3 regions of the Pseudomonas sp. NPDC089530 genome follow, and region 3 is predicted to be linked to each of the others. Evidence: predicted binding sites of a transcription regulator. Region 3 holds the regulator's gene; each other region holds the start of a gene.
The links. The regulator FliA, encoded in region 3, starts transcription of late flagellar genes. The targets are predictions, from matches to a motif close to CTAAAGTTTNNNNNNNNNNNGCCGNTAA.
Positions count from the first base shown of each region.

Region 1: the regulator FliA is predicted to act here: its motif matches at 7,578-7,605, upstream of ACQKQA_RS26220 (methyl-accepting chemotaxis protein).
Region 2: the regulator FliA is predicted to act here: its motif matches at 10,237-10,264, upstream of ACQKQA_RS12340 (flagellar protein MotY).

Region 1 is NZ_JBNNVU010000104.1:2,735-14,177, forward strand. Features, by position in the region: gene ACQKQA_RS26195 (chemotaxis response regulator protein-glutamate methylesterase) at 1-968, opposite strand, end outside; gene ACQKQA_RS26200 (hybrid sensor histidine kinase/response regulator) at 965-3,304, opposite strand; gene ACQKQA_RS26205 (chemotaxis protein CheW) at 3,301-3,987, opposite strand; gene ACQKQA_RS26210 (CheR family methyltransferase) at 3,984-5,267, opposite strand; gene ACQKQA_RS26215 (chemotaxis protein CheW) at 5,264-5,800, opposite strand; gene ACQKQA_RS26220 (methyl-accepting chemotaxis protein) at 5,800-7,422, opposite strand; gene ACQKQA_RS26225 (tellurite resistance TerB family protein) at 7,655-8,380, opposite strand; gene ACQKQA_RS26230 (LysR family transcriptional regulator) at 8,571-9,485, shown strand; gene ACQKQA_RS26235 (gamma-aminobutyraldehyde dehydrogenase) at 9,590-11,080, shown strand; gene ydcS (putative ABC transporter substrate-binding protein YdcS) at 11,208-11,443, shown strand, end outside.
Region 2 is NZ_JBNNVU010000025.1:519-11,961, reverse strand. Features, by position in the region: gene ACQKQA_RS12400 (MIP/aquaporin family protein) at 1-50, opposite strand, end outside; gene ybaK (Cys-tRNA(Pro) deacylase) at 434-904, shown strand; gene ACQKQA_RS12390 (ABC transporter ATP-binding protein) at 1,013-2,122, opposite strand; gene argF (ornithine carbamoyltransferase) at 2,119-3,039, opposite strand; gene ACQKQA_RS12380 (hypothetical protein) at 3,479-3,772, shown strand; gene ACQKQA_RS12375 (molybdopterin oxidoreductase family protein) at 3,899-6,007, shown strand; gene grxD (Grx4 family monothiol glutaredoxin) at 6,104-6,442, shown strand; gene bfr (bacterioferritin) at 6,563-7,036, opposite strand; gene ACQKQA_RS12360 (bacterioferritin-associated ferredoxin) at 7,238-7,456, opposite strand; gene ACQKQA_RS12355 (peroxiredoxin) at 7,779-8,381, shown strand; gene rnt (ribonuclease T) at 8,453-9,127, opposite strand; gene pyrC (dihydroorotase) at 9,124-10,170, opposite strand; gene ACQKQA_RS12340 (flagellar protein MotY) at 10,328-11,236, shown strand; partial or broken gene ACQKQA_RS12335 (argininosuccinate synthase domain-containing protein) at 11,366-11,443, shown strand, end outside.
Region 3 is NZ_JBNNVU010000069.1:18,669-27,710, forward strand. Features, by position in the region: gene fliQ (flagellar biosynthesis protein FliQ) at 1-37, shown strand, start outside; gene fliR (flagellar biosynthetic protein FliR) at 41-823, shown strand; gene flhB (flagellar biosynthesis protein FlhB) at 827-1,963, shown strand; gene flhA (flagellar biosynthesis protein FlhA) at 2,166-4,295, shown strand; gene flhF (flagellar biosynthesis protein FlhF) at 4,307-5,632, shown strand; gene fleN (flagellar synthesis regulator FleN) at 5,751-6,581, shown strand; gene fliA (RNA polymerase sigma factor FliA) at 6,578-7,318, shown strand; gene ACQKQA_RS22185 (chemotaxis response regulator CheY) at 7,478-7,849, shown strand; gene ACQKQA_RS22190 (protein phosphatase CheZ) at 7,881-8,669, shown strand; partial or broken gene ACQKQA_RS22195 (chemotaxis protein CheA) at 8,682-9,042, shown strand, end outside.

The DNA of each region.
Region 1 (11,443 bases), on a different contig from region 3:
GGGCGAATCTCTGTGGCGGCGTCGATGGCAGCGGCCGCCTTGGGCATGCCATACACCGCACTACTATTCTGGTCCTGGGCGATGGTCAGATACCCCTGGTCGCGCATCAGTTTCAGGCCCTGGGCGCCGTCGCGGCCCATGCCGGTCAGCAGTACGCCGACCGCGTCGCCATTCCAGTAACTGGCGACGCTTTCAAAAAACACATCGATCGATGGCCGATAGATCTCGTTCACCGGTTCGGCGGTGTAGGCCAGGGTGCCGTTCTTCAACAACCGGATATGGTGGTTGGTCCCGGCCAGCAGCACCGTCCCGCTCTCTGGCGGCTCGCCTTCGCGGGCCAGGCGCACCTTGAGCCCGGAGGAGGTGCTGAGCCACTCGGCCATGCCTGCGGCGAACACCTGGTCGACATGCTGCACCAGCACGATGGCGGCCGGGAAATTGCCCGGCAACCCCTTGAGCAGCACCTCCAGCGCCGCCGGGCCACCGGCGGACGAACCGATCGCCACCAGTCCCTGGCGTTGCGCCATGGCCCGCGGAGACGCCGGTGCCGAACGCAAGCGGCTATTGCGTTGCTGGCCGATCAGCCAGCCGATATTGAGGATCTTGCGCAACAAGGGGGCTGCTGCTTCCTGTGCATTGCCGGCCCCCAGGGCCGGCGTATCGACCACGTCCAGTGCGCCATGGCCCATGGCTTCGAAAACCCGATGCACGTTCTGCTGGCGGTCCACCGTGACAATCACGATCGCGCAGGGCGTTTCGGCCATGATCCGGCGGGTCGCCTCGACGCCGTCCATCACCGGCATGATCAGGTCCATCAGGATCAGGTCGGGCGTCAGCCGCGCGCAGTATTCGACCGCCTCGGCGCCGTTGGTCGCGACCCACACCACTTCGTGGCTGGGCTCGAAGGCCAGGGCCCGGCGCAGGGCCTCCACCGCCATGGGCATGTCATTGACGATCGCGATCTTCATGCCCGCGCTCCTCCAATCAGTTCCACCACCGCATCCAGCAGGGCGTCGTCATGGAAACTGGCTTTGGCTAGATAATAGTCGGCTCCGGCATCCAGTCCACGGCGCCGGTCCTCTTCGCGATCCTTGTAGGAAACCACCATCACCGGCAGCGACTGCAGGCGATTGTCACGGCGCAGGAGTGTGACCAATTCAATCCCATCCATTCGGGGCATATCGATGTCAGTGATCAGCAGGTCGAAGTCTTCCGACCGCAGGGCGTTCCAGCCATCCATGCCGTCGACGGCGACCGCTACGTCGTAACCACGGTTAAGCAGCAGCTTGCGTTGCAGTTCCCGCACGGTAAGCGAGTCGTCGACCACCAGGATGCGCTTGCGCGCTGTCTCGGCCTGATGCCGGTTGTGGCGCGCGATACGCTCCAGGCGGCCGGTATTGAGCAACTTGTCCACCGAACGCAGCATGTCTTCGACATCGACGATCAACACTACCGAGCCGTCGTCGAGCAAGGCCCCGGCGGAAATGTCCTGGACCTTGCCCAGGCGCTCGTCCAGCGGCAGCACCACCAGGGTCCGTTCGCCAATGAAGCGCTCGACCGCCACGCCATAGACCGCATCGCGCTCGCGGATCACCACGACCTTGAGCGTGGATTCGTTGCTCTGCCCCGCCGGGCGGTGCAACAACTGGCTGGCTGCGACCAGCCCGACATGGCGACCTTCGTGCCAGAAATGCTGGCGTCCTTCGAGCTGGACAATGTCGTCGGGCTCCAGGTCGCACATGCGTTCGATATGCGCCAGCGGAAAGGCATAAGCCTCTTCGCCCACCTCCACCACCAGGCTGCGCACCACCGACAGGGTCAGCGGCACTTCGAGGTGGAAGCAACTGCCCTGCCCCGCCACCTGCTCCAGCCGCACCGCGCCGCGCAGTTGGCGTACCATGTGCTGCACCGCGTCCAGGCCGACACCGCGCCCGGACACCTCGGTGACCTTGTCCCGCAGGCTGAAACCCGGCAGGAACAGGAAGGTCAGCAGTTCTTCCTCGCTCAGCTGGGCCGCGGTCTCGGCCGGCGACAGCTGGCGTTCGACAATGCTCTGGCGCACCCGTTCCAAGTCGACGCCGTTGCCGTCGTCGCTGAGCTCCAGCACCAGCAGCCCGGCCTGGTGCGAGGCGCGCAAACGAATCAGGCCTTCCACCGGCTTGCCCGCCAGCAGCCGCTGCTCGGGCGTCTCGATGCCGTGATCGACCGCGTTGCGCAGCAGGTGGGTCAGCGGCGCCTCGAGTTTTTCCAGGACGTCGCGATCGACCTGGGTCTTCTCGCCCTCGACTTCCAGGCGCACCTGCTTGCCCAGGCTGCGCCCCAGGTCGCGGACCATCCGCGCCTGGCCCACCAACACATCGGCGAACGGCCGCATGCGACAGGCCAGAGCGGTGTCGTAGAGCACCTGGGCGCGCTGGCTGGCCTGCCAGCCGAACTCATCCAGTTCGGCGGTTTTCTCGATCAGCAATTGCTGGGATTCGGCCAGCAGGCGCCGCGCATCCTCCAGGGCTTCCTGGGCCTCGAGGCCCAGCACCTGCTCCTTGAGGTGCCCATTGAGGTTTTCCAGGGCCCGCAGGCCGTTGCTCTGCATGCGCTTGAGGCGCTGCAAGGTCGCCAGATACGGCTTCAGGCGCTGGGTTTCCACCAGCGACTTGCTCGACAGATCGAGCAGGCTGTTCAGGCGTTCGGCCGTGACCCGCAACACCCGCTCACCGCCTTCGGCCAGTTTCTTGCCCTTGTAGGCGGCCGCGGGCGCTTCCTGCTGGCCCTCCTGCGATGCTTCCTGCGGCATCTCGAATGGCGGGAGCACAAGCTCCGGCTCGGGTTCGACGGGCGCGACCTGCAGTTGCAACTCGGCCATCGGCGGCAGGCCCGGTTCGACCCGAGGCAGGACAATGCCCGGCGCCACGCCCGCCGAGCTGCTCAGTTGCTCCATGAGCGCCACATAGGCCTGGATGTCCTGCTCGGCGACCTGGCTGCTGCCCGGCGTGGCGATACGCATCAGGAAATCCGTGCCTTGCAGCAGGGCGTCGATATGTTCCGGCTGCAGATACAGCCGCCCTTCCTGGGCGCTGACCAGGCAATCTTCCATCACGTGGGCCACGCTGACCCCGGCATCGATCCCGACGATCCGTGCCGCGCCCTTGAGCGAATGGGCCGCGCGCATGCAGGCTTCCAGCTGCTCGGCCTGGATCGGGTTGCGCTCCAGCGCCAGCAGGCCGGCACTGAGCACCTGGGTCTGGGCCTCGGCCTCCAGGCTGAAGAGTTCGAGCAGCGAGGCGTCGCGCATTTGATCGGGGGTCATGTCAGGCTCCGGGTCACGGCAGACAGCAGCTGTTCTTCATCCAGCCAACGCAGGCTGCGCCCTCGCCACTGCAGGACGCCCCGGGTGTACTTGGCGCTGGCCTGCTGACCGGAAACCACCGCGGCATTCAGGGTCCGCTCGTCGATGGCATGGATGCCCTCCACCTCGTCCACCGGCACCACCACCGGACCGCCCTGGGCGGCGATGATCAGCATGCGCGGCATGACCCGCCCGCCCGCGGCAACCGTCTGGGTGGCATCCAGCCCCAGCAGTTCCACCAGCGACAGGCAGGCCACCAGCGCGCCCCGCACATTCGCCACCCCCAGCAAAGCCCGCGAACGCTGGTGCGGCAGGGAATGGATCGCCTGCAGCGGCGCCACCTCCACCAGGCAGCGGATGGCAATGCCCAGCCACTCCTCCCCCAGGCGGAACATCAAGATCGAGCGGGTGACGATATCCGTGTCGGCCTCGGCCGCCACCGCTTGTTCGTGGTGTTCCTGCTGCAACGCATAACGGTCGAGCAAGCGGGTGGCCGCCGCGGAATACACCGAGCAGTTGCGGCAATGCACATGCGCGGCCAGCAACGGGCAACTCTTGTCGCCGTGGATACCGATCCGGTTCCAGCAATCGTCGATGGCCTGGGCATCTTCGTGGGTCACGTTCAACGAAACAGCACCGCTCATGATTTACGCTCACTGTCTGCGGCGCGGCCGCTACGGGCCGCGCGCTCCTGCAATCGACGGGCACCGGCGGCATCCCCCTGGGAGGCCAGCAAGGCGGCCAGGTGCACCAGCGATTCGGCATGCTGCGGGTCCAGGTACAAGGCCTTGCGATAGAACCCCTGGGCCTCCAGGGCACTGCCCGCCACATCGCTGAGCAGCCCCAGCCAATAGAACACCTGCGCCACCGGCTCATGGTTCGCCAGGTAATGCTCGCACGCCATCCGGGCCTCGGCGCTTTTGCCTTCGTTGGCCAGGGCCGCGATGCTGGCCAGCAGGGTCGCGGCGTCGCTGGCCGGCTTGGCCGACGCCGGGATCGGGCTGATCGCCGGGGTCGATACCGCGCTGGCGAACGGCCGGCTGCGCACCGGCGGGGCGACGCTGCGCAGCGGCTGGCGCAACGGCAACGCACTCGGCACGAAGGCCGGCGCCGGGGCGGGCTCGGGTCCGTTATCCCGGCTGAAGGCGAAGGACTGGGCAACGCCGATCGAACGCATGCCCAGGCGCCCCAGCAGGCTGCCCTCGGCCGGGCCGATGAACAGCACCCCTTCGACGTGAGTCAGGCGCTTGAGCACTTCGAATACCTGGCGCTGGGTCGGCTGGTCGAAATAGATCAGCAGGTTGCGACAGAAGACGAAATCGTAGGGTGGCTCGTTGACCAGCAGGGTCGGGTCCAGGAGGTTGCCGACCTGCAAGCGCACCTGCTCGCGGACCCGCTCGCTGAGGCGGTAGCGCTCATCATCGGCGGCGAAATGCCGCTCGCGAAAATCGCTGTGCTGGCCCCGAAAGGAGTTCTTGCCATACACCGCCTGCCTGGCCCGCTCGACCGACAGCGGGCTGACATCGAAGCCATCGACCTTGAACTGATGGGGCGCCAGCCCGGCATCGAGCAAGGCCATGGCAATGGAGTACGGCTCCTCGCCGGTGGAGCATGGCAGGCTGAGGATGCGCAACGCGCGCATGCCCTTGAGGGCGGCCAGGCGCGCGAGGGCGAGCTTGGCCAGGGTGGCGAAGGATTCCGGGTAACGGAAAAACCAGGTTTCCGGGACGATTACCGCCTCGATCAGCGCCTGCTGTTCATCCGGCGAACCCTGCAGAGTCTGCCAGTAATGGTCGGTGCTCGGCGCCTGCTGGGCGAGGCTGCGCTGGCGCACCGCGCGCTCGATGATCGCCGGGCCCACCGAGGCCACGTCCAGGCCGATGCGCTCCTTGAGGAAATCGAAAAATCGCTGGTCGCCGCTCATGACGACTCCCCGAGCAGCGCCAGATCCAGCGGTGGCGAGGGAAACAGCAAGGCCCGCACCTGGGCATCCAGCAGGTCGTCGACCCGCACCCACTGCAACAGGCCCTGGGCATCTTCGTAGACCGGTCCCAGATACGGCGCATGGCGGTTATCCAGGCCATAAGCCTTGAAGTCCTGCGGGTCGCAACGCAGGGTGTCGGTGGCCTGCTCCAGGATCAGCCCCAGCAACCGCGCGGGCTGCTCGGCCTGCTGGCGGTAGTGGACCAGCACCAGGCGGGTGCTGGTGCGTTGCCGGGCCGGCTCGCCAAAGGTCAGGGCGCAGAGGTCGATCACCGGCACCACGCTGCCGCGATGGGCGAAGACCCCGGCCACCCAGGCCGGGGCCCGGGGAATCGGCTTGAGTTGCAGGCGCGGCAATACTTCGGCCACCTCGACGGCCTGCAAGGCATAACGTTCGGTACCGATGCGAAACACCAGGAACAGCGCGTTTTTCGTCACCGTCCCTGCGCCGCGTGTCGCTGCGAGCTCGTTCATCAGACTTTGAAACGCGAGACGCCGCTGCGCAGCCCCACCGCCACCTGGCTCAGTTCATCGATGGCGAAACTGGCCTGGCGCAGCGACTCGACGGTCTGGCTGCTGGCGTCGCCCAACTGCACCAGGGCGTGGTTGATCTGTTCGGCGCCAGTGGCCTGGGCCTGCATGCCTTCGTTGACCATCAAGACCCGCGGCGCCAGCGCCTGGACCTGATGGATGATTTGCGACAGTTGCTCGCCGACCTGCTGCACTTCGGCCATGCCGCGGCGCACTTCCTCGGAGAACTTGTCCATGCCCATGACCCCGGCCGAGACCGCCGACTGGATCTCGCGCACCATCTGCTCGATGTCGTAGGTGGCGACCGCGGTCTGGTCCGCCAGGCGCCGCACTTCGGTGGCCACCACGGCGAAACCGCGGCCGTATTCGCCGGCCTTCTCGGCCTCGATCGCGGCGTTGAGCGACAGCAGGTTGGTCTGGTCGGCGACCTTGACGATGGTCACCACCACCTGGTTGATGTTGCCGGCCTTCTCGTTGAGGATCGCCAGTTTGGCGTTGACCAGGTCGGCCGCGCCCATCACCGAGTGCATGGTGTCTTCCATCCGCGCCAGGCCCTGCTGGCCGGAACCGGCCAGCACCGAGGCCTGGTCGGCGGCGGTGGAGACTTCGGTCATGGTGCGCACCAGATCCCGGGAAGTCGCGGCGATTTCCCGGGAGGTAGCGCCAATTTCGGTGGTGGTCGCCGCGGTTTCGGTGGCCGTCGCCTGTTGCTGCTTGGAGGTGGCGGCAATCTCGGTGACCGAGGTGGTGACCTGGACCGAGGAGCGCTGCGCCTGGGACACCAGGGAGTTGAGTTCGGTCATCATGTCGTTGAAGCCGGTTTCCACGGCGCCGAATTCGTCCTTGCGCTCCAGGTTCAGGCGGTTGGTCAGGTCGCCGCTGCGCATGATGTCGAGAATATTCACGATGCGGTTCATCGGCGCCATGATCGCGCGCATCAGCAGCAGGCCGCACAGGGCCGCCGCCAGGATCGCCACCAGCAGGGAAACGCCCATGCTGATCTTGGCGGCGAGCACCGCGTCATCGATCTGCGCCGCGGCCGAGTCGGCTACGCCTTTGTTCTCGTCGATGATGTCGTTGAGCTTCATCCGCCCGGCAATCCAGGTCGGGGTCAACTGCTCATGGAACACGCGGACAGCCTCGGCGGCCTGGTTGCGCCGATGCAGCTCCAGAACCATGGCCTGGGCCTTGAGAAGATCCTGATGGTGTTTTTCGAATTCGTCGAACTCCCGTAGGTCTGCCTCGCTGCGCAGGGTTTCCTTGTAGCTAGCCATGTATTTCTGCAGGCGTTGCTCGAAGTTCTTGAAGTCGGCCTCATCCTCGGCACTGACACCCTTGCCGACTTTCATGCCAATGATTTCCTGGATGCGCAGATAACTGTCGACCCACGAACCGCGGATCATCGAGCTGAAATAGACCCCCGGGATGGCGTCGGAACGCATGCGTTCTTCACCGGCTTCGATCTTCAGCAGACGGGAGTAAGAGGCCACGACCATCAACAGCATGATGGTGATAATCACCGCAAAGCTCGCCAAAATGCGTTGGCGCAACGTCCAGTTCTTCACAGTCAGTCCTCGGGGCCATTCAAATGGTGGGGAGTATAGCCGAGGGCGTGCCATCCTTAATCAGTGTGTTGCGCACCACGTCTCACCCGGAGCGAAATGCAGCGCCTGCTCTGGACGGCTACTTTCCGCCAGGTGAGTCGAGCGCCGCCAGTGACATTCCGGCAGAAACGGACGCTACTTCAGCCATCCACGGGGGCGTGCGGAGCGCTGTCCCACGCACGCCCGGCAGGCGTCAGAGGCTGGCCTGTCGCACCTGCTTTTCCAGCTCGAGCTTCAACCCCGGCTCCAGCTTGAGCTGCCGCGCCAGCTCCTCCAGGTAGGCCTTTTCCATGAAGTTTTCCTCGTCCACCAGCATCACGCTGGCGACGTACATTTCAGCGGCCATTTCCGGGGTGCCGGCGGCCCGCGCCACATCCGCCGGGTCCAGGGGTTTGTTGAGCTCGGCGTGCAACCAGTGCTGCAACGCCTGATCGTTGTCCAGGCGGGTGAATTCGCCTTCGATCAAGGCGCGCTCGCGCTCATCGATATGGCCATCGGCCTTGGCCGCGGCGACCAGCGCCTTGAGGATCGCCTGGCTATGCTGCTCGACCTGTTGCGCAGGCAGCCGGTCGAGGGTCTGCGGCTCGGCCTTTGGCGCACCGGCCTGCTGCGCCTGCCAGTTGCCGTAGGCCTTGTAGGCGATCACCCCGAGTGCCGCCAGGCCGCCGTAGGCCAGCGCCTTGCCACCGAAACTGCGGGCCTTTTTATTGCCCAGCAGCAAGCCCATGGCCCCGGCGGCCAGGGCGCCACCTCCGGCACCGGACAACAGGCTGCCCAGATTGCCGGAGCCGCCACCGAGCAAGCTGCCCAGTGCGCCCTTGTCGGCGCCGGGGGCCTTGTTCGGCTGCGCCCCGGCCTTGTTCTGCAACAGCTCCTGCCCGGACTTGAGTAATTGATCGAGCAATCCACGGGTGTTCATCCCAACCTCCAGAAACTTGAGTTCACCGAATCGATAAGGCCATCAGCCTAGAGCGAAGTGCCCTCTTTCTGGGCCCGAGTGTGCTTCCAGATGTTGCTTCGCCAGGGGCAGCCGGGGCCATGGACAGCCCTTCGATTAAAGCGATATACACTCGCAAAAATCGATAAAAATGCCTGCCCGGTGATTGCCCATGATGACCTTGCGCCAGATCCGACACTTCATCGCCGTAGCCGAGACCGGCTCGATCTCGGCTGCCGCCCAGGCGGTGTTCATTTCCCAGTCGACCCTGACCCTGGCGATCCAGCAGCTCGAGCAGGAAATCGGCGTCAGCCTGTTCAACCGCCATGCCAAGGGCATGACCCTGACCCACCAGGGCCACCAGTTCCTGCGCCAGGCGCACCTGATCCTGGCCACCGTCGACAATGCCAAGCGCAGCCTGCAACAGAGCACCGACCCGGTAGCCGGCCAGTTGACCGTCGGCGTCACCAGCCTGGTCGCCGGGTATTACCTGGCCGACCTGCTCACCCGCTTCCAGCGTGCCTACCCCAATGTGGGCATCCGCGTGATGGAGGACGAACGCCCCTACATCGAACATTTGCTGGTGAGCGGCGAGATCGACGTCGGGGTGCTGATCCTCTCCAACCTCGAGGACCGCCACGCCCTGCAGACCGAAGTGCTGACCCACTCCCCGCATCGCCTGTGGCTGCCCGCCCGGCATCCGCTGCTGGAACGCGACAGCATCAACCTGGCGGACGTCGCCCGCGAGCCGCTGATCCAGCTCAACGTCGATGAAATGGACCGCAACGCCCAGCGCCTGTGGTCCGGCGCCGGCCTGCAACCCCACGTCACCCTGCGCACCGCTTCCACCGAAGCGGTGCGCAGCCTGGTGGCGGCCGGGCTCGGGGTCTCGATCCAGCCGGACATGACTTACCGCCCCTGGTCGCTGGAGGGCGACATCATCGAAGCCAGGCCCATCGCCGACCTGAGCCAGACCCTCGATGTCGGCCTGGCCTGGCGCCGCGGCACGGCCCGGCCGGCGCTGGTGGACCCGTTCCTCACCGTGGCTCGCGAACAGCCCCACGGTGGGCGCAAGCCATCTATTTAATCGAACGCTGCATTCAGTATTTGGTATTTGTCGAGCGCAAGCCCCCCTACTAGTCTCTTGCCATTCCTATGCAGAAGGCCGGGCTTGCGTCACAGGGGAGCCCCATGGCCATACAAGAAAAGAGAACCCGGAACATGGCTGGCGCGCAGACTCCGATGCCCACCGCGTTGCTGATCGACGGCGAACTGGTTGCCGGCCAGGGTGTTGCCGAACCCATCCTCAACCCGGCCACCGGCGAAGTGCTGACCCGGATCGCCGAAGCCAGCACCGAACAGGTGGAAAGCGCGATCCTCGCCGCCCACCGGGCCTTTGCCGGCTGGTCACGGACCACGCCCCAGCAGCGGGCGCACATCCTCCTGGCGATTGCCGACACGGTGGAGAAGCAGGCCGAGCACTTGGCCCGCCTGGAATCCCTGAACTGCGGCAAGCCGCTGCACCTGGCGCGCCAGGATGACCTCAGCGCCACCGTCGACGTGTTCCGTTTCTTTGCTGGCGCCGTGCGCTGCCAGACCGGCCAGCTCGCCGGCGAATACCTGCCGGGCTACACCAGCATGGTGCGGCGCGACCCGCTCGGTGTGGTGGCGTCCATCGCGCCGTGGAATTACCCGATCATGATGGCCGCCTGGAAAATCGCCCCGGCCCTGGCCGCCGGCAACACCCTGGTGTTCAAGCCGTCCGAGCACACGCCGCTGTCGATCCTGGCCCTGGCGCCGGCCCTGGCCGAACTGCTGCCCCGTGGCGTGCTGAACATTGTCTGCGGCGGTGGCGAGGGCGTCGGCAGCCACCTGGTGAGCCATCCCAAAGTGCGCATGGTGTCGCTGACCGGCGATATCGTCACCGGCCAGAAGATCCTCCAGGCCGCCTCCAAAACCCTGAAACGCACGCACCTGGAACTGGGCGGCAAGGCCCCGGTGATTGTCTGCGACGATGCCGATCTGCAGGCCGTGGTCGAAGGCGTGCGCACCTATGGCTATTACAACGCCGGGCAGGATTGCACCGCGGCCTGCCGGATCTATGCCCAGGCCGGGATCCATGACCGCCTGGTGGCCGAGCTGGGCGCCGCCGTCGGCAGCCTGCGGTTCGCCGGCAAGCGCGATGCCGACAACGAGATCGGCCCGCTGATCAGCCCCCGCCAGCGCGACCGCGTGGCCAGCTTCGTCGAGCGCGCCCTGGGCCAGCCGCACATCGAACGGGTGACCGGCGCGGCGGTGCATTCGGGCGCCGGCTTCTATTACCAGCCGACCCTGCTGGCCGGCTGCCGGCAACAGGACGAAATCGTCCAGCGCGAGGTGTTCGGACCGGTGGTCACCGTCACCCGCTTCGACGAACTGGCCCAGGCAGTGGATTGGGCCAACGACTCGGAATACGGCCTGGCCTCATCGGTCTGGACCCGCAACCTGGACAAGGCGATGCAGGTGGCGGCCCGCCTGCAATACGGCTGCACCTGGATCAACAGCCATTTCATGCTGGTCAGCGAAATGCCCCACGGCGGCCTCAAGCGCTCCGGCTATGGCAAGGACCTGTCCAGCGATTCCCTGCAGGACTACAGCGTGGTGCGGCACATCATGGCGCGCCACGGCAACGATCTGGAATGACGGCAATGGGCTCGGTACGGCCACCCCAGCCACTTTTCGTACAGGGCCTAAGCTAATAACAAGCCCCCAAGGCGCGCTCCACCACGTTCGACTGCCCCGACCATAATTTGAAGAAGAGGGTTTTCCCATGTTCGTGCACAAGACCGCACTGCTCAGTGCAATCACCACCGCACTGCTGGCCAGCGCCAGTATTCAAGCCGCCGAACCGCTCAAGGCCGTCGGTGCTGGCGAGGGTCAGCTGGATATCGTGGCCTGGCCCGGCTACATCGAACGTGGCGAGAGCGACAAGAATTACGACTGGGTGACCGGTTTCGAGAAGGAGACCGGGTGCAAGGTCAACGTCAAGACCGCGGCCACCTCCGA
Region 2 (11,443 bases), on a different contig from region 3:
TCGGCCATGCACTGGCCGGAAAGCGACGGTTGTTGTAACGCAGTTGTCATGGAAAACCTCGGTTCTTGTTGTTGTCTGGCGCAGGCGCAAGGGGCGCCGGGCGCGATTTTCACCGTCGGCAGGATCCCCATCCTGGGCGCGGCTTACTGCTGGGTACGGCGGTGGATCGGGCACATGATATTCGCAAACGAAAAAATATAGACAAGAAACATTACTGTCAAAGGTCGAAAGTGAACCATTGGTCATTTTGTAACTATCAGTACTGTGAATGATTTTGCGCGAAAGGCGCCGGCTTGGCGCAAAGGCCGCAGCCGGCCTGGTTTCGGTGGCTGTTCAGGCCGGGCGGATAGCCCTTGAAATAGAGCCTTTTGCTGGCGGATATCCTAGAATTCCCGGCACTGTCTTTATTCGTTTTCCTGCCGACGGAGTTGCCATGACCCCTGCACTGGATCTGCTGAAAAAAGTTCGCGCCGAACATCGGGTGCACAGTTACGAACACGACCCGAAAGCCGCCTCCTATGGCCTGGAAGCAGCGGAAAAGCTGGGCCTCGACCCGGCACAGGTGTTCAAGACGCTGTTGGCCAGCAGTGAAAAGGGCGAGTTGCTGGTGGCGGTGGTGCCGGTCGTCGGAAGTCTCGATCTCAAGGCCCTGGCCCATGCGGCGGGGGTGAAAAAGGCCGAAATGGCCGACCCGGCCGCCGCGCAGCGGGCAACCGGCTACCTGTTGGGCGGGATCAGCCCGCTGGGGCAGAAAAAACGCCTGCGCACCTTTATCGACGACAGTGCGCAACCCTTTGCCAGCATCTTCGTCAGCGCCGGTCGGCGCGGGCTCGAGGTCGAGCTCTCCGCCAGCGTGCTGGCCGAGCACACCCAGGCGAAATTTGCCGCTATCGGTCGCGACTGATTCGGCGGGTGGCAGAAGGCCTCGTCCGAGGTTTCAGCATCTGAGTGGAAGAGGGTGCGAGGCGGGAGGCGTAGCGACAGCGGAGCCGGCGAACCGGCTCCGCTGCGATCATTGGGCGCTGCTGTAGCGGCGAACGCCCGATTCCATCTGTGGCAGCTGTGCGGCGGTGCTGCCGGAGGCCTGGAACAGCACCAGGTGTTCGGCGGCGACGCGGATTCCCACGTCGGCACCGACCTGATGATCGGCGTGGCTGGGGAAGATCGACTCCAGCTGGCTGCCGGTCGGCAGCTGCAGGCGGTACAGGGTCGAGGCACCCTGGAAGCTCTTGCCGACGATCCGCGCCTTGAGGGCGCTGTCCGGGGCGTAAACGATGTCGTCCGGGCGTAGCAGCACATCCACTGCGCCACCGGCTGGCCAGGTATAGGCCCGGTTGCCGCGCAGCACTCCCAGTTCGGTTTGCACCGACTCCGGGCTGTCCAGCTGGCCGCGAATGAAATAGCCCTGGCCGATAAAGCTCGCCACGAACGGCGTCAGCGGTTCGTGATAGAGGTTGTACGGCGTATCCCATTGCTCCAGGCGGCCTTCCTTGAACACCCCAACGTGATCGCTGACGGCAAAGGCTTCTTCCTGGTCGTGGGTAACCAGGATCGCACTGGTGCCCCGCGTCTTGAGGATGTCGCGCACCTCGTGGCTGAGCTTGCGCCGCAGTTCGCCGTCGAGGTTGGAGAACGGTTCGTCGAGCAGCAGCAACTGCGGTTCCGGTGCCAGTGCCCGGGCCAGGGCGACCCGCTGTTGCTGGCCGCCGGACAGTTCGTGGGGGAAGCGCTTGCCGAGGTTCTTCAGGTTGACCAGCTCCAGCAGCTCTTCGACGATCCGGTCCTTGCGCGGATGCTTGCGGATGCCGAAGGCGATGTTGTCCGCCACGCTCAGGTGCGGGAACAGCGCGTAGTCCTGGAACACCATGCCGATCCGCCGACGCTCCGGCGCCAGGGTGAAACCGGCGCTGGAGATGGTTTCGCCGGCCAGCTGGATCTCCCCTTCGTGCACCGGTTCGAAACCGGCAATCGCCCGCAGGGTCGTGGTCTTGCCGCAACCGGAGGAGCCGAGCAGGCAGCCGATATCGCCGGCGTTGAGGTGCAGGTTGAGGTTCTGCACGACCCGCTGGTCCTGATAGCCGCAGGCGAGATTACGCAGATTGAGCAGTAATGGCTGGCTCATGCGTGGTGGTACGCCGGCTCGACCAGGAACTCGAGCAGGGCCTTTTGTGCGTGGAGGCGGTTTTCAGCCTGGTCCCAGGCCACGGAGCGTGGGTCGTCCAACAGATCGAGGCTGATTTCCTCGCCACGGTGGGCGGGCAGGCAGTGCATGAACAGCACGTCCTCGGCGGCCAGGTCGAGTAGCGCGCGATTGACCTGGAACGGCGCGAACAGCTTGAGGCGCTCGGCGGTTTCGTCTTCCTGGCCCATGGAGGTCCAGACGTCGGTGCTCACCAGGTGGGCGCCGATCACCGCGTCTTTCGGATCGCGCACGATGCTCACCCGGTCGCCGGCCCGGGCGACGAATTCAGGGTTGGGCTCGTAGCCCGCGGGGCAGGCGATGCGCAGTTGGAAGTCGAACTGGATCGCCGCTTCTATATAACTGTTGCACATATTGTTGCCGTCGCCGATCCAGGCCACGGTCTTGCCCTGGATCGAGCCGCGGTGTTCCAGGAAGGTTTGCATATCGGCCAGCAACTGGCAGGGGTGCAGGTCGTCGGACAGGCCGTTGATCACCGGTACCCGGGAATTGGCCGCGAACTCGGTCAGGGTGCGGTGGGCAAAGGTACGGATCATCACCGCGTCGAGCATGCGCGACATGACGATGGCGCAATCGCTGATCGGCTCGCCGCGACCCAGCTGGGTGTCGCGTGGCGACAGGAAGATTGCCTGGCCGCCGAGCTGGATCATGCCGGCTTCGAAAGACAGGCGGGTGCGGGTAGAGGACTTCTCGAAAATCATCCCGAGAACGCGGTTTTTCAGAGGCTCGAAGAGTACGCCGCGATTACGCAGGTCCTTCAGCTCGATGCCTCGACGAATCACGCTGACCAGCTCTTCGGGCGTGCAATCCATCAGGGAGAGAAAGTGCCTTGCGCTCATCATTAACTACCTTTTTGCAACGGACCGCAGATACTCAAAGCCTTGTTTTATCGAGAAACGGGCGAGACCTGCGGCGAAAGCCGCACGGGGGCGACGAAATAGGGGAAGGCGCGATCTTATAATTAAATGTCGCGTCTTACCAATAGTAGGCTTGGTATCTGGGTTTTCACCCGGTTTCAAGCGGAGGGCTGAACCCGATCGAGCGGTGCCGCGGCGCATGGAACCCGCTCTATCCACACTGGAAACGTTCCGTCGGAAGCGACCGGACAGTCCATTTGTACACTGTGCCTCGGCCGCTTTGCAACGAACCCCGCGGCGCATGCCGCTATCAGATATATAGCCGGCGCGAGCCTGCATTCGAGAGATCTCGGCCTGAAACATTTCCTAAGACAAAGTGCCGAGGTTATAAAGGCGCACCGGCAACAGGGAAGTGCTTGGCATGGAATCGAAAGAACAGCAATTGAAGACACTGTTGGGGTTGACCACACGCACCCTGACCGACCTGACTGCATCCATTACCTCGATGTCCTTCGAGTTGCTGCGCAGCGAGGACAGCGTGACGCGCAACGCCGCGCGGCAGATGATCGATCGGATGATGACCATCAGCGGCAATCTGGACGAACACTGGCGGCTGCTCGCCGAGTTCAGCGGCGCGCAGGACGGCGAAGCCCCGCTGGATGGCATGACGCCCATCACCCGTCAGGACGATTCCCCCAGGCTTCCTTCCAACTGAGCCATCGGCGGGCCTGATGCCCGGCGATTCACAAGACGAACGTCCCTAGCGCCGCCCCCGGTCTGGCACCATAGTTTTGTTCCCGCGGCCTGACGCTGGCCGCCCCGAACAAAACAGAGACTGGCCATGACCAAGACTCTCCATCACCGTGCCTGCCACCTGTGTGAAGCCATCTGTGGCTTGACCATAGAAACCACTGAAGTCGACGGCGGCGCCCCGCAGATCACCTCGATCAAGGGCGATGCGCAGGACAGCTTCAGTCGCGGCCATATCTGCCCCAAGGCCGTGGCGCTGCAAGACATCCAGAACGACCCGGACCGGCTGCGCCAGCCCATGCGCAGGGTCGGCGGCGAATGGCAGGCCATCGAGTGGGACGAGGCTTTCAGCCTGGTGGCCGAGCGCCTGGCGGCGATCCAGGAGCGGCATGGCCAGAATGCGGTGGCGGTCTATCAGGGCAACCCCAGCGTGCACAACTATGGGTTGATGACCCACAGCAATTATTTTCTCGGCCTGCTGAAAACCCGTAACCGGTTTTCCGCTACCTCGGTGGACCAACTGCCGCAGCACCTGAGCAGCTACCTGATGTACGGCCACGGGTTGCTATTGCCGATCCCGGATATCGACCACACCGATTTCATGCTGATCCTGGGGGGCAATCCGCTGGCGTCCAACGGCAGCATCATGACCGTGCCCGACGTGGAGAAACGCCTGAAGGCGATCCAGGCGCGAGGCGGCAAAGTGGTGGTGGTCGATCCCCGGCGCAGCGAGACGGCGGCAATGGCCGACCAGCATGTGTTCGTCCGCCCGGGGGGCGATGTCGCGCTGCTGTTCGGCATGCTGCAGACGATCTTCGAGGAAGGACTGACCCGCGACAGCCATCTGCCGGTGGATGGCCTGGCCGAGGTGCGCCAAGCCATTTCCGGTTTCAGCGCCGAAGCCATGAGCCCGTTGTGTTCGGTGCCGGCGCTGCAGATCCGTCAACTGGCGCGAGACTTCGCCGCGGCGGATAAGGCGGTGTGTTACGGCCGCATGGGGGTTTCCACCCAGGCGTTCGGCACCCTCTGCCATTGGCTGGTGCAACTGCTCAACCTGGTGACCGGCAACCTGGACCGGATCGGCGGTGCCCTGTGCACCGAGCCGGCGGTGGATCTGGTGGCGGCGACCGCGGGCGGGCATTTCAATGCCTGGCAAAGCCGGGTATCCGGACGTCCCGAATACGGCGGCGAGCTACCGGTCTCCGCCCTGGCCGAAGAGATGCTGACCGAAGGGGAGGGGCAGGTGCGGGCGCTGATCACAGTGGCCGGCAATCCGGTGTTGTCCACCCCCAATGGGCGGCAGCTGGAGCAGGCGCTGGATGGCCTGGAGTTCATGGTCAGCGTCGACCTGTACATCAACGAAACCACGCGTTACGCGGACCTGATCCTGCCCTCGACCTCGGCCCTGGAGAACGATCATTACGACACCACCTTCAATATGTTCGCGGTGCGTAATGTCAGTCGCTTCAACCGGGCGATCCTGCCCAAGCCGGAGGGGGCGCTGCATGACTGGGAAATCTTCGTCGGCCTGGCCAGGGCCTTCGCCGCGCGGACCGGCAAGGAGCTCAAGCCGACCGTGGCCCCGGCGCAGATGATTGACAGGGGGCTGCACGCGGGGTCGTATGGCGAGGCGTCCGGGTTCAACCTGTCCGTGGCGACGCTGGCCGACCATCCTCACGGGATCGACCTGGGGCCGCTCAAACCCAACCTGGCGGCGCGCCTGAAAACCGAGAACCGACGGGTGCAGGCGGCTCCCGCGGCGATCATGGCGGACCTCAAGCGCTTTGCCGCGTTGCAGGCTCCTGCGGCCGATGAACTGGTGATGATCGGGCGGCGTCATGTGCGCAGCAACAATTCGTGGATGCACAACTACCATCGGCTGGTGAAGGGCAAGCCGCGGCACCAGTTGCTGATGCACCCCGATGACCTGAGCCGGCGTGGGCTGGCTGACGGGCAGCGGGTGCGGGTCAGCTCGCGGGTCGGGGCGATCGAGGTGGAAGTCCTGGCCAGCAGCGAGATGATGCCTGGCGTGGTCAGTCTGCCCCATGGCTGGGGGCATGGGCGGCCGGGCGTGCAAATGAGCATCGCCATGGCGCAGCCCGGGTCGAGTGCCAATGACCTGACCGACGAGCGTCAGCTGGATGAGCTATCGGGTAATGCCGCGCTCAATGGGGTGCCGGTGAAGGTGGAGGCGGCCTGAGAAGTCTGTCGGAGAGGCCGAGCATGGCGCTTGGCTTTCCGTTACAATGCGCCACCGTGCCGACAACTGCGTCGGAAAGTTCAGCCGAGGTGCTCCATGGATATCATCGAAACTATTAAAGAGCAGATTGCCAACAACACCATTCTGCTTTACATGAAAGGCTCGCCGAATGCCCCGCAGTGCGGCTTCTCCGCGAAAGCCGCTCAGGCCGTGATGGGTTGTGGCGAGAAGTTCGCTTACGTGGACATCCTGCAGAACCCGGAAATCCGCGCCAACCTGCCTAAATACGCCAACTGGCCGACTTTCCCGCAACTGTGGGTGGCTGGTGAACTGGTCGGCGGCAGCGACATCATGGCTGAGATGTTCGCCAATGGTGAGTTGCAGACCCTGATCAAGGCCGCTGCCGAAAAAGCCGCTGCCAAGACCGAAGCCTGATTCGCCTTGCAGGAGCGAGCTGCTCGCTCCTGCAACTTGTGTGGATTCATCCACACAATAAAAAAGCCCCGCCCTCGTAAGAGAGGCGGGGCTTTTTCATGGGGTGAAAACCTGGGGAAGTTACTCGTCGCCCATCTGCGATTGCAGGTAGTTTTCCAGGCCGACTTTATCGATCAGGCCCAGTTGGGTTTCCAGCCAGTCGATATGTTCTTCTTCGGATTCCAGGATGTCTTCCAGCAGCTCGCGGCTACCGAAGTCACCGACCGACTCGCAATGGGCGATGGCGGCTTTCAGGTCAGCGTGGCCGGTACGCTCGATGCGCAGGTCGCACTCGAGCATTTCCTTGGTGTGTTCGCCGATGTGCAGTTTGCCCAGGTCCTGGACGTTTGGCAGGCCTTCGAGGAAGAGGATGCGCTTGATCAGCTTGTCCGCATGCTTCATCTCGTCGATGGACTCATGGTATTCGTGCTTACCCAGCTTGTTCAGGCCCCAGTCTTCGTACATGCGGGCATGCAGGAAATACTGATTGATCGCGACCAGTTCATTGGCAAGGATTTTGTTGAGATGCTGGATGACTGTGATGTCGCCTTTCATGGTGGGGTCCTGCCCTGTAATTAGCGGTATATAGGGCAGAGTTTGAGCCGCACAGTGATGAGTGTCAAACCTAAGTTGTTGAATAATATATGAAAATTAATCGGAATAAGAATGTTTGTGTTCTGCGTTTTGACGCTAAGCGCTTGAATTACAGGCATAAAAAAGCCGGACATGAAGTCCGGCTCTTTTAAATGGCGCTAATTACGCAACATTAAATTCTACGGGGTAAGGAATCGCTGGCTGGCTGCTTTGCAGTTCGGTCAGGGTTTCGCGAACCACCTGCTTGGCCAGGCAGGCGCATTTTCCGCATTGGCTGGCAACGCCGGTCGCCTGGCGTACTTCACGATAGCTGCAGCAACCGTCGTAGATTGCATCGCGGATTTGTCCGTCGGTGACGCCAGTGCAGAGGCAGACATACATAAGGTGAGAACCGTCGCTGGTTAGGGCTCAATGCACCGGATCTTAATGTTAACGAGAATGATTGTCAAAGTTGTTTCCCCAGGCTTTTGGCCGGGTTCGTGTCTGGCAGACGAACGGTTTTTTCCAGGGTGATGGCCAGTTGCCTCGCAGCGGCGTTTTTTTGATGCCGGCCCCAGGGGGCGGAAAAACCACTAAGGACAGCTCAAAAACGCAGTGTATGATGTGCGGTCCTTACGAAGCGGGATCGAGTCACAGGGCTGTCGCTTAGCGGCGTCAGACTGGCTGGGTCTCATCTTCATCCGATCACACCAGGAGATATCCAATGAGCGTACTCGTAGGCAAACAAGCCCCTGACTTCACCGTTCCAGCCGTTCTCGGCAATGGCGAAATCGTCGACAGCTTCACCCTGTCCTCGGCCATCAAAGGCAAATACGGCCTGGTGTTCTTCTACCCACTGGACTTCACCTTCGTCTGCCCGTCCGAGCTGATCGCCCTGGACCACCGCATGGCTGACTTCAAGGCGCGCAACGTTGAAGTGATCGCTGTTTCGATCGACTCGCACTTCACTCACAACGCCTGGCGCAACACTCCGATCAATGCCGGCGGCATCGGTCAGGTCCAGTACATCATGGCTGCCGACATGAAGCACGACATCGCCAAGGCTTACGACGTTGAGTCCGAAGGCGGCGTGGCTTTCCGCGGCGCATTCCTGATCGACGACAAAGGCGTGGTTCGTTCGCAGATCGTCAACGACCTGCCGCTGGGCCGTAACATGGAAGAGCTGATCCGTCTGGTCGACGCTCTGCAGTTCCACGAAGAGCACGGCGAAGTTTGCCCAGCCAACTGGAAGAAGGGTGACAAGGGCATGACCGCTTCGCCAGAAGGCGTTGCTGCTTACCTGAGCGAGAACGCCGGCAAGCTGTAAGCCGCGCTTCACGCATAAAAAAACCGGCCCAAGGGCCGGTTTTTTTATGCGCGGATGGCTCAGTGACGGTATCAGTCGTTGAAGTCTTCCCAGCCGCCCATTTCCTTCCAGCGATTGACGATGCCGCAGAACAGGTCGGCGGTTTTCTCGGTGTCATAGCGTGCGGAATGCGCCTCACGGCCATCGAAGTCGATGTCGGCGGCCTGGCACGCCTTGGCCAGCACGGTTTGACCGTAAGCCAGGCCGGCGAGCGTCGCGGTGTCGAAGCTGGAGAACGGATGGAACGGGTTACGTTTCATGTCCAGCCGCGCGACAGCCGCGTTGAGGAAGCCCAGGTCGAAGCTGCTGTTGTGGCCGACCAGAATCGCGCGCTTGCAACCGTTGGCCTTCAGGGCCTTGCGCACGCTGCGGAAGATATCGTTCAGCGCGGTTTCTTCGCTGACCGCCATGCGCAGCGGGTGGTCGAGCTTGATCCCGGTGAACTCCAGCGCCGCAGGTTCGATGTTGGCGCCTTCGAAAGGCTCAACACGGAAAAACAGGGTGTGCTCGGGGAACACGAAACCCTTTTCATCCATGCCGATGATGGTCGCGGCAATCTCCAGCAGAGCGTCGGTGGCCGAGTTGAAACCACCGGTTTCAACGTCGACGACTACCGGCAGGTAACCACGAAAGCGTGCTGCCATTGGATGACGCGAGCCACCACCGCCTTGACCGTCCTGCTCGTCGTCGTAATGGTCTTCACTCACGCGTATTCCTCCAGCAGGCGCCAGCGCAGTTTTTCACCGGCGCGCAGCGGGATGACGTTCAGCTCGCCGAAAGGCAGGCTGGCAGGGGCGGTCCATTCTTCGCGAACCAGGGTGATGCGATCGGTGTTGGCAGGCAGGCCATAGAAGCGCGGGCCATTGAGGCTGGCGAAGGCTTCCAGCTTGTCCAGCGCGTTGCGCTGTTCGAAGGCCTCGGCGTACAGCTCGATCGCGGCATAGGCGGTGTAGCAGCCGGCGCAGCCACAGGCTGCTTCCTTGGCATGCTGGGCGTGGGGCGCAGAGTCGGTGCCGAGGAAGAACTTCTGGCTGCCGCTGGTGGCGGCCTCGAGCAGCGCCTCCTGGTGCACGTTGCGCTTGAGGATCGGCAGGCAATAGAAGTGCGGACGAATCCCGCCGACCAGCATGTGGTTGCGGTTGTACAGCAGGTGGTGGGCGGTGATGGTCGCGCCGACGTTGGCCGTCGCCTCGTTGACGAATTGCACGGCGTCACGGGTGGTGATGTGTTCGAACACCACCTTGAGCGTCGGGAAACGCTCGACGACACGGCGCATGTGCTCGTCGATGAACTGCTTCTCGCGGTCGAACACATCGACTTCGCTACGGGTGACTTCGCCGTGGACTAGCAGCGGCATGCCGACTTCGGCCATGGCCTCCAGCGCCGGGAAGATCTTGTCGATGCTGGTGACGCCCGAGTCCGAGTTGGTGGTCGCGCCGGCCGGGTAGAGCTTGGCGGCGTGAACGAAACCACTGGCCTTGGCCGCGCGGATTTCTTCGGGCTGGGTGCGATCGGTGAGGTAGAGCACCATCAGCGGTTCGAAGCGGCTGCTGGCCGGCCGCGCAGCGAGGATACGCTGGCGATAGGCGTCGGCTTCAGCGGCGTTGCGCACCGGAGGTACCAGGTTAGGCATGATGATGGCGCGGCCAAAGGTGCGCGCGACATCCGCGACAGTATTGGTCAACACGGCACCATCGCGAAGATGAATATGCCAGTCGTCGGGACGCAGCAGGGTCAGGCGGTCGGACATGGGGGGGTTCCAGGCGGGTCAAACTCCAGGGAATGCTACCGGAAAAGACTCTTGCAGGCACTCGCTATCAAGTTTTGCGTAAAGCTTCCGATATCCCGAAGGTATGCCGTAAACGGGCATTTCGATTTTCGTGATGTACAAGTCAGTGGAGCCTCCCGTGCGCCAGCGTTATCTAGCCTTGCTCAGTGTGTTTGCCAGCCTTCCCGCGATGGCACTGACTTTCCAGACTCGTCTGGAGAGCATTGAGTGGACGGTCGAAGGCGATAAGTTCGAGTGCCGTCTGAGCCAGCCGATCACCGATTTCGGCGCCGGGGAGTTCGTGCGCCGTGCCGGCGAGCAGGCGACGTTCCGCCTCAAGGCGTTCAATCCGATGCTGGCTGGCGGTTCGGCCACGCTGCTCGCAGCCGCCGCGCCGTGGCAACCGGGGCGCGGCGATATCAACCTGGGGTCGGTACGGCTCGGTAGCGGCGATGTACTGCTCAACAGCTCGCAACTGCAGGCCGGGCGACTGATCGGTGGGTTGATGGATGGCCGCAGCCCGGTGGTCCGCCACTATTCCCGTGAGGGTGGGGTGTCCGAAGTACGCCTGCTGCCGGTCAAGTTCAGCAAGGCCTATGGCGATTATCAGCGCTGTGTCGCCAAGCTGCTGCCGATGAACTTCGATCAGGTCAGGCAATCCGAGGTGGGCTTCCCCGGGGGCGGCATCGATCTGGATGCCAAGGCCAAGGCTAAGCTGCAGGTGATGCTCGAGTTCCTCAAGGCCGATCCGACGGTCAATCACATCCAGCTCGACGGCCACTCGGACAACAGCGGCAATCGCCTGGCCAACCGTGATCTGTCACGCCGCCGGGCGCTGGCGGTGATGGAGTTCTTCAAGGCCAACGGCGTTCCCGAGTCGCAGATCGAGATGCGTTTCCACGGCGAACGTTACCCGCTGGCGCCCAATACCAACGCTGCGAACCGGGCGAAGAACCGTCGGGTCAATGTGCAACTGGAGCGGGTGCCGGTCGTGGAAAAAACGGCTCCCCAGGCGGCCGCCTCCGCCAACGCCGCGGCGACTTCCTGAAACGGCTGTCGTCGTCGCCCGCTCGACATAATCTGTCGCTTCGTCGTCATAAGCTGTCGCCCCTCTGTAAATTATCCGCGTTGACCGGTAGAATTGACCGCTTTCCGTAGAACCCCGTGGAGTGATGGCATGGCGGACGTAAACAAGGTCGTTCTGGCGTATTCCGGCGGCCTGGACACTTCGGTGATCCTCAAGTGGCTGCAGGAT
Region 3 (9,042 bases):
GCAGCTGTACGGCAGTATTCCGCAGTTGATCGGCTGAGCCATGTCCCTGCTGGCGCTCACCGACACGCAGATCAGCACCTGGGTCGCGACCTTCATGCTGCCGATGTTCCGGATCGGCGCGGTGCTGATGACCATGCCGGTCTTCGGTACGACCCTGTTGCCGAGGCGTATCCGCCTGTACTTCACCCTGGCGATCACCTTCCTGGTGGCGCCGGGCCTGCCGCCCATGCCGGCGGTCAATGCCCTGAGCCTGGGCGGATTGCTGCTGATCGCCGAGCAGATCATCATCGGCGCCTTGTTCGGCTTGGCCTTGCAGCTGTTTTTCCAGGCCTTCGTGATTGCCGGGCAGATCGTTTCGACGCAGATGGGCATGGGCTTCGCCTCCATGGTCGACCCTGCCAACGGCGTTTCGGCGGCGGTGATCGGGCAGTTCCTGACCATGCTGGTGACCTTGCTGTTTCTCGGCATGAACGGCCATCTGGTGGTCTTCGAGGTGCTGATCGAAAGCTTCACCACCTTGCCGGTGGGCAGTGCGCTGCTGGTCAATCACTTCTGGGAAATCGCCGGCAAGCTGGGGTGGGTGCTGGGCGCCGCGCTGCTGCTGGTGTTGCCGGCGATCACTGCGTTGCTGGTGGTGAACATCGCCTTTGGTGTGATGACCCGCGCGGCGCCGCAATTGAACATCTTCTCCATCGGTTTTCCGATGACCCTGGTGCTGGGCCTGGTGATTTTCTGGGTCAGCCTGGGGGACATTCTCAACCAGTACCAGCCGCTGGCCGTCGAGGCCCTGCAGCTGCTACGCGATCTGGCACAGGCTCGATAAAGCATGGCTGAGAGCGAGAGCGGTCAGGACAAGACAGAAGACCCCACGGAGAAACGCAAGAAGGACTCCCGGGAAAAGGGGGAGATTGCCCGCTCCAAGGAGCTCAACACCCTGGCGATCACCATGATCGGCGCCGCCGGCCTGCTGATCTACGGTGCGGGGGTGGCGCAGGACCTGCTGGAAATCATGCGCCTGAACTTCTCCCTGCCGCGGGAAATGCTGCTCAGCCCTGGCGCCATGGGCTTGTACCTGCTGCATTCGGGCAAGATCGCGATCCTTGCCGCGATGCCGATCCTGATTCCCCTGGTGCTGGCGGCGCTGATCGGTCCCATTTCCCTGGGTGGCTGGCTGTTCTCCACCAAGAGCATGGCGCCCAAGTTCAGTCGCATGAACCCCCTCAGCGGGATGAAGCGTATGGCTTCCCCGACCTCGCTGATCGAGCTGGTCAAGGCCTTCGCCAAGTTCGTGGTGGTGCTCTTCGTCGCGCTGTCGGTGCTGTCTTCGGATATCGACGACTTTCTGCAGATCGCCCATGAGCCCTTGGAGCGGGCCATCGCCCACAGTGTCCGGCTGGTGGCCTGGAGTACCTTGTGGATGGCCTGCGGGCTGATCCTGATCGCGGCGGTGGACGTGCCGGTACAGCTGTACCAGAGCTACAAGAAACTGTTGATGACCAAGCAGGAAGTGCGGGACGAGCACAAGGACCAGGAGGGGCGGCCCGAGGTCAAACAGCGTATTCGCCAGACCCAGCGCGAGATGTCGCAGCGACGGATGATGGCGGCGATCCCCGAGGCGGATGTGGTCATCACCAACCCGACCCACTATGCGGTGGCGCTCAAGTACGACGCCGAGAAGGGCGGGGCACCGGTATTGCTGGCCAAGGGCACTGATTTCCTGGCGCTGAAGATTCGCGAGATCGCGGTGGCCAACGAGGTGCTGTTGCTGGAGTCGCCGGCGCTGGCGCGTTCGATCTACCACTCCACCGAGCTGGAGCAGGAAATTCCTGGCGGGCTCTATCTGGCGGTGGCCCAGGTGCTGGCCTACGTCTATCAGATTCGCCAGCACCAGGCCGGCAAGGGCAAGCGCCCCGAGCCCCTCAAGGATCTGCCGATTCCGCCGGATCTGCGCCGCGATTCCTGAGTTTCTCGAGTTGTGCAGGGTCGATGATCCTGCACGGCTCGAGCTGGCTCGCGATGGCGCTGAACGTGACTTTTGCAGTGGTTGATGGCGCAACGCCATAAATCAGTTCGAGCATCGGGCCAAAGTTGGAAAGCTTCTTGCAATACCCGCCCTGCGCCGCTTCCAGGCGTCAAAAGTTTGCTTTAGGGAACGGGGAATACCGGTGGATCGCTCTCAGTTAATCAGCACGGCTCGCACTAACCTGACTGAACTCAGTCGGGGGAACCTGGGTGTGCCGCTGTTGCTGCTGGTCATGCTGGCCATGATGATGCTGCCGGTGCCGCCGTTCCTGCTGGACGTGTTCTTCACCTTCAACATCGCGCTGTCGATCGTCGTGCTGCTGGTTTGCGTGTACGCCTTGCGGCCTCTGGATTTTGCGGTATTCCCCACCATCCTGCTGGTGGCGACCCTGTTGCGCCTGGCGCTGAACGTGGCGTCCACGCGGGTGGTGATGCTCCACGGCCAGGACGGCCACGCCGCCGCGGGCAAGGTGATCCAGGCCTTCGGCGAAGTGGTGATCGGCGGTAACTATGTGGTCGGTATCGTGGTGTTCGCGATCCTGATGATCATCAACTTCGTGGTGGTGACCAAGGGTGCCGGGCGTATCTCCGAGGTGAGCGCGCGCTTCACCCTCGATGCGATGCCGGGCAAGCAGATGGCCATCGACGCCGACCTCAACGCCGGCCTGATCGATCAGGCCCAGGCCAAGGCGCGGCGCCAGGAAGTGGCCCAGGAGGCCGAGTTCTACGGCTCCATGGACGGTGCCAGCAAGTTCGTCCGCGGCGACGCCATTGCCGGCCTGCTGATCCTGTTCATCAACCTGATCGGCGGTATGGCGGTCGGTATCTTCCAGCACAACATGTCCTTCGGCGATGCCGGCCGGGTGTACGCGCTGCTGACCATCGGTGACGGTTTGGTGGCGCAATTGCCGTCGCTGCTGCTGTCTACCGCGGCCGCGATCATGGTGACCCGTGCCTCCGGTTCCGAGGACATGGGCAAGCAGATCAACCGGCAGATGTTCGCCTCGCCCCGGGCCCTGGCCGTCGCTGCCGGCCTGATGGCGGTGATGGGCCTGGTGCCGGGCATGCCGCACTTTTCCTTCCTGAGCATGGCGGCCCTGGCGGCCGGCGCGGCGTACCTGTTCTGGAAGCGTCAGAACGTGGTCAAGGCCCGCGCCCTGGAAGAGGTCCAGCGCCAGCAGGACCTGCTGCCTTCGCCGGCCCGGGCCCTGGAAACCAAGGAGCTGGGTTGGGACGACGTGACCCAGATCGACATGATCGGCCTGGAAGTCGGCTACCGCCTGATTCCCCTGGTGGACCGCAACCAGGGCGGGCAATTGCTGGCACGGATCAAGGGCGTGCGCAAGAAGCTGTCCCAGGACCTGGGCTTCCTCATGCCGACCGTGCACATTCGCGACAACCTCGACCTGGCGCCGAGCGCCTACCGGCTGACCCTGATGGGGGTGATCCTGGCCGAGGCCGAGATCTACCCGGATCGCGAACTGGCGATCAACCCGGGGCAGGTCTACGGCTCGCTCAATGGCATCACCGCCAAAGATCCGGCCTTCGGCCTGGAGGCGGTCTGGATCGAGATCAGCCAGCGCGCCCAGGCGCAGTCGCTGGGTTACACCGTGGTCGACGCCAGTACTGTGGTCGCCACCCACCTCAACCAGATTCTGTACAAGCACTCCAGCGAGCTGATCGGCCACGAAGAAGTCCAGCAGCTCCTGCAATTGCTGGCCAAGGGCTCGCCAAAGCTGGCGGAAGAGCTGGTGCCGGGCGTTCTCTCCCTGTCCCAGTTGCTCAAGGTGCTGCAGGCGCTGCTGGCCGAACAGGTGCCGGTGCGGGATATCCGCAGCATCGCCGAAGCCATCGCGAACAATGCCGCCAAGAGTCAAGATACTGCCGCTCTGGTGGCGACCGTGCGCGTCGGATTGTCGCGCGCCATCGTGCAAAGCATTGTAGGGACTGAGTCTGAGCTGCCTGTGATCACCTTGGAACCAAGGTTGGAACAAATCTTGCTCAATAGTCTGCAGAAGGCAGGACAAGGCTCGGAAGAGGGCGTTCTGCTGGAGCCAAGCATGGCTGAGAAGCTGCAGCGTTCGTTGATCGAAGCCGCGCAGCGCCAGGAAATGCAAGGTCAACCGGTGATTCTGCTGGTAGCCGGTCCGGTTCGCGCGATGCTCTCGCGCTTCGGGCGCCTGGCGGTCCCGGGCTTGCACGTGTTGGCCTATCAGGAAATTCCCGACAACAAGCAAGTGACCATCGTTGCGACAGTAGGGCCCAACGGCTGAGGTAGTGGGTTATGCAAGTTAAGCGTTTTTTCGCCGCCGATATGCGTCAGGCCATGAAGCTGGTTCGTGATGAGCTGGGCGCCGACGCCGCCATCATTGGCAACCGCCGCATCGCCGGCGGTGTCGAACTGACGGCTGCCCTGGATTACAAGCTGTCGGCCCTGGCGCCCCGGGTGCCGAACATGGAGCTCGAGGACGAGCTGCGCAAGACTCAATCGCGCATCGTCACCGCCCAGGCCGAGCTGAGCCTGCGTGGCGATGGCGACACCAATGCCAACACCAATCGCCAGCTGTTCGCCGGCCTGCCGCTGACCGCCGCCGAGCCGCTGATCGAACCCACCTTCAGTGAGCCGCAGCGTCCGGCCCCGGTCGTCGCCGCGCCGGCCGCCGTCGATCCGCGGGCATTCGACTCGATGCGTTTCGAACTCAATGGCCTGCGCGAGCTGCTGGAAGTCCAGCTCGGTTCCCTGGCCTGGAGCCAGTTGCAAGGCAGCCGGCCCGAGCAGGCCAACCTCTGGCGGCGCCTGCAGCGTATCGGCCTGTCCGGTCCGCTGGCCCGCGACCTGCTGGCGCTGATCACGGACATCGACGAGCCTCGCCAGGCCTGGCGCATGCTGCTGGCCCACCTGGCGCGGATGATCGTGATCCCGGAAGCCGAGCCGCTGGAAGAGGGCGGTGTGATCGCCATGGTCGGCCCCGCCGGCATGGGCAAGACCACCACCCTGGCCAAGCTGGCGGCCCGCTACGTTCTCAAGTACGGCGCACAGAACATCGCGCTGGTGAGCATGGACAGCTACCGCATCGGCGCCCAGGAGCAGCTCAAGACCCTGGGCCGCATCCTCAATGTCTCGGTGACCCATGTCGACCCGGGCCAGTCCCTGGCCCAGGCCCTCGATCCGCTGCTGCGCAAGCGCGTGGTGCTGATCGATACTGCCGGTCTGCAAGCCAGCGACCCGGCCCTGCGCATGCAGCTGGAAAGCCTGGCCGGTCGCGGGATCCGCGCAAAAAATTATCTGGTCTTGGCAACCACCAGCCAGAAACAGGTTCTAACCGCCGCATACCACAGCTACAAGCGTTGCGGGCTGGCCGGCTGCATCCTGACTAAACTGGATGAAACCGCCAGCCTTGGTGAGGTGCTGAGCCTGGCGATCAGTCACGAACTCCCCGTTGCCTATCTGACCGATGGCCCACGGATTCCAGACGATCTGCACTTGCCGCGCCGGCACCAGCTGGTCAGTCGTGCGGTGAGCGTGCAGATGCAGGAAGAACCCAGCGAAGAAGCCATGGCCGACATGTTCGCTGACCTCTACCACAACCCGGCCAAACGGGTGGGCTGAGGGATTCATGAAAAGATTGCAATGTACCTACATCGATGGTCTGCCAGGCATTGTTCCGTTGGTGAACGCGCAGCCAGTTATGTGGCCCCGTCTAAGTAAGACAAGGTAAAGAAAGAACATGGGCAGCATGCATCCCGTACAGGTGATCGCGGTGACCGGCGGCAAAGGTGGCGTCGGCAAGACTAACGTGTCAGTGAACTTGTCCCTGGCCCTAGCGGAGCTCGGTCGGCGCGTCATGCTGCTGGACGCCGACCTGGGGCTGGCGAACGTCGACGTCCTGCTGGGTCTGACGCCCAAACGGACCCTTGCCGATGTCATCGAAGGCCGCTGCGAGCTGCGCGACGTGCTGCTGCAGGGGCCGGGCGGCATCCGTATCGTGCCGGCGGCGTCCGGCACCCAGAGCATGGTGCACCTGAGCCCGGCGCAGCATGCCGGTCTGATCCAGGCCTTCAGCGATATCGGCGACAACCTCGACGTACTGGTGATCGACACCGCTGCGGGTATCGGTGACTCGGTAGTCAGTTTTGTCCGCGCCGCCCAGGAAGTGCTGCTGGTGGTCTGCGACGAGCCGACCTCGATCACCGATGCCTACGCGCTGATCAAGCTGCTCAATCGCGATTACGGCATGAACCGCTTCCGCGTGCTCGCCAACATGGCGCAGAGCCCCCAGGAAGGTCGCAACCTGTTCGCCAAGTTGACCAAGGTCACTGATCGCTTCCTGGACGTGGCTCTACAATACGTCGGCGCCGTGCCTTACGACGAATGCGTGCGCAAGGCCGTGCAAAAGCAGCGTGCGGTCTATGAGGCGTTTCCCCGTTCGAAGTGCGCGCTGGCCTTCAAGGCCATTGCACAGAAAGTCGATACCTGGCCATTGCCGGCCAACCCACGTGGGCATCTGGAATTTTTCGTCGAGCGACTCGTGCATCAAACAGCGGGACCGGTGCTATGAGCGCCAGCGGCTTCAATCTTTACCGCAAGTCGGCACGTGACAGCCAGTACGAACTGATCGAGCGCTATGCGCCGCTGGTCAAGCGTATTGCCTATCACCTGCTGGCGCGCTTGCCGGCCAGCGTCCAGGTCGAGGACCTGATCCAGGCCGGGATGATCGGCCTGCTCGAAGTGTCGACCAAGTACGACGCGAGCAAGGGCGCGAGTTTCGAGACCTACGCGGGTATCCGTATCCGTGGGGCGATGCTCGACGAGGTGCGTAAAGGTGACTGGGCGCCGCGTTCGGTGCATCGCAATACCCGGATGGTGAGTGACGCGATCCGCGCAATTGAAGCTAAAACCGGTCGCGACGCTAAAGATCATGAAGTTGCGGCCGAACTTCAATTGAGTCTCGATGATTATTACGGGATTTTGAACGACACCTTGGGCAGTCGCCTGTTCAGCTTCGACGACCTGTTGCAGGACGGCGAGCATGAAGGGCTGCATGAGGATGGCGCGAGTGCTCATCTCGAGCCGTCGCGCGACCTGGAGGACGAACGTTTCCAGGCTGCGCTGGCGGATGCGATTGCCAATTTGCCGGAGCGTGAGCGACTGGTCTTGGCGCTGTACTACGACGAAGAGCTGAATCTCAAGGAAATCGGTGAGGTCCTGGGGGTCAGCGAATCGCGGGTCAGCCAGTTACACAGCCAGTGCGCGGCCCGTTTGCGGGGGCGTTTGGGGGAGTGGCGAGCGCGCTGACAGGCAGTGTGGGGACACTGCGGACGAGACTGGCACGAGGTTGTCGGTCTTGCGGCGTGTATTCCATGCAGTCGTTGAGTGCTCTGCCTGATTGATTGAATGGCGCGTCCAGGTGCTGGACGCGTTTAAGACTGCTTGGAGGTCGAATTGGACAAGAACATGAAAATCCTCATCGTTGATGACTTCTCAACGATGCGGCGGATCATCAAGAACCTGTTGCGTGACCTGGGGTTCACCAACACGGTCGAGGCCGACGATGGCACCACCGCCATTCCGGTTCTCAACAGTGGGAGCATCGACTTTCTGGTAACGGACTGGAACATGCCTGGCATGACCGGTATCGATCTGCTGCGCCACGTGCGCGCCGATGAAAAACTCAAGCACCTGCCGGTACTCATGGTGACCGCTGAAGCCAAGCGCGAACAGATCATCGAAGCGGCCCAGGCCGGAGTAAACGGCTACGTGGTCAAGCCCTTCACGGCCCAGGCGTTGAAAGAGAAGATCGAGAAGATCTTCGAACGCATTGGTTGATGCGTGGAACCATTCCGCCACGGGGGGAGCTATGGAGCACAACGAATCTTCATTGGGCGATTTTGAATCGACCCTGAAAAAACATGCAGTGGAACTGGTCGACAGCCTTGAAAAGGGCAAGTTCGGCGAAGCAGTGCAACTGATCCATGAGCTCAACCAGACCCGTGACCGCGGCCTGTACCGGGAAGTCGGCAAGCTCACCCGCGAGCTGCATAGCGCCATCGTCAATTTTCAGATTGACCCGCATATGCCGCAAGCCGAGGAAGTTTCACAGATCACGGATGCCACCGAGCGCCTGTCCTATGTGGTCAGGCTGACCGAGGCCGCGGCCAACCGCACCATGGACCTGGTAGAGAGCGCCACCCCGTTGGTCAACGGCCTGAGCAGCGAAGCCCAGGCCCTGAGCGCCGACTGGGGACGTTTCATGCGCCGCGAACTGGGCGCGGAAGAGTTCCGCGATCTGGCCCGCCGCGTGGATGGTTTCCTGACCCGTAGCGAGCAGGAAACGCGCGCGGTCTCGAGCAACCTCAACGACATTCTGTTGGCGCAGGACTACCAGGACCTGACCGGTCAGGTGATCAAGCGCGTGACCCAGTTGGTCACCGAAGTCGAGAGCAATCTGCTCAAACTGGTCCTGATGGCCAGTCAGGTCGATCGTTTTGCCGGTATCGAACATGACCGCGCGGCGATCCTCGCTGAAAAAGATCCGCAAAAACATCTGGCCAAGGGTGAAGGTCCGCAGATTCATGCCGATAAACGTGAAGACGTTGTATCCGGTCAGGACGATGTCGACGATTTGCTTTCCAGCCTTGGATTCTAGGAGCACCCATACATGAGCTTCGGCGCCGATGAAGAGATCCTTCAGGATTTTCTGGTTGAGGCCGGCGAGATTCTAGAGCAACTGTCCGAACAACTGGTCGAGCTGGAAAGCCGGCCAGACGATGCGGACCTGCTCAACGCAATTTTTCGCGGTTTTCACACTGTAAAAGGGGGCGCCGGCTTCCTCCAGCTCAACGAGCTGGTGGAGTGCTGCCACATCGCCGAAAACGTTTTCGACATCCTGCGCAAGGGTGAGCGTCGCGTCGACGCGGAACTGATGGACGTGGTGCTCGAAGCGCTAGACGCGGTGAACGGCATGTTCGGCCAGGTCCGCGAGCGTACCGAGATTACCGCCGCCACCCCGGAACTGCTGG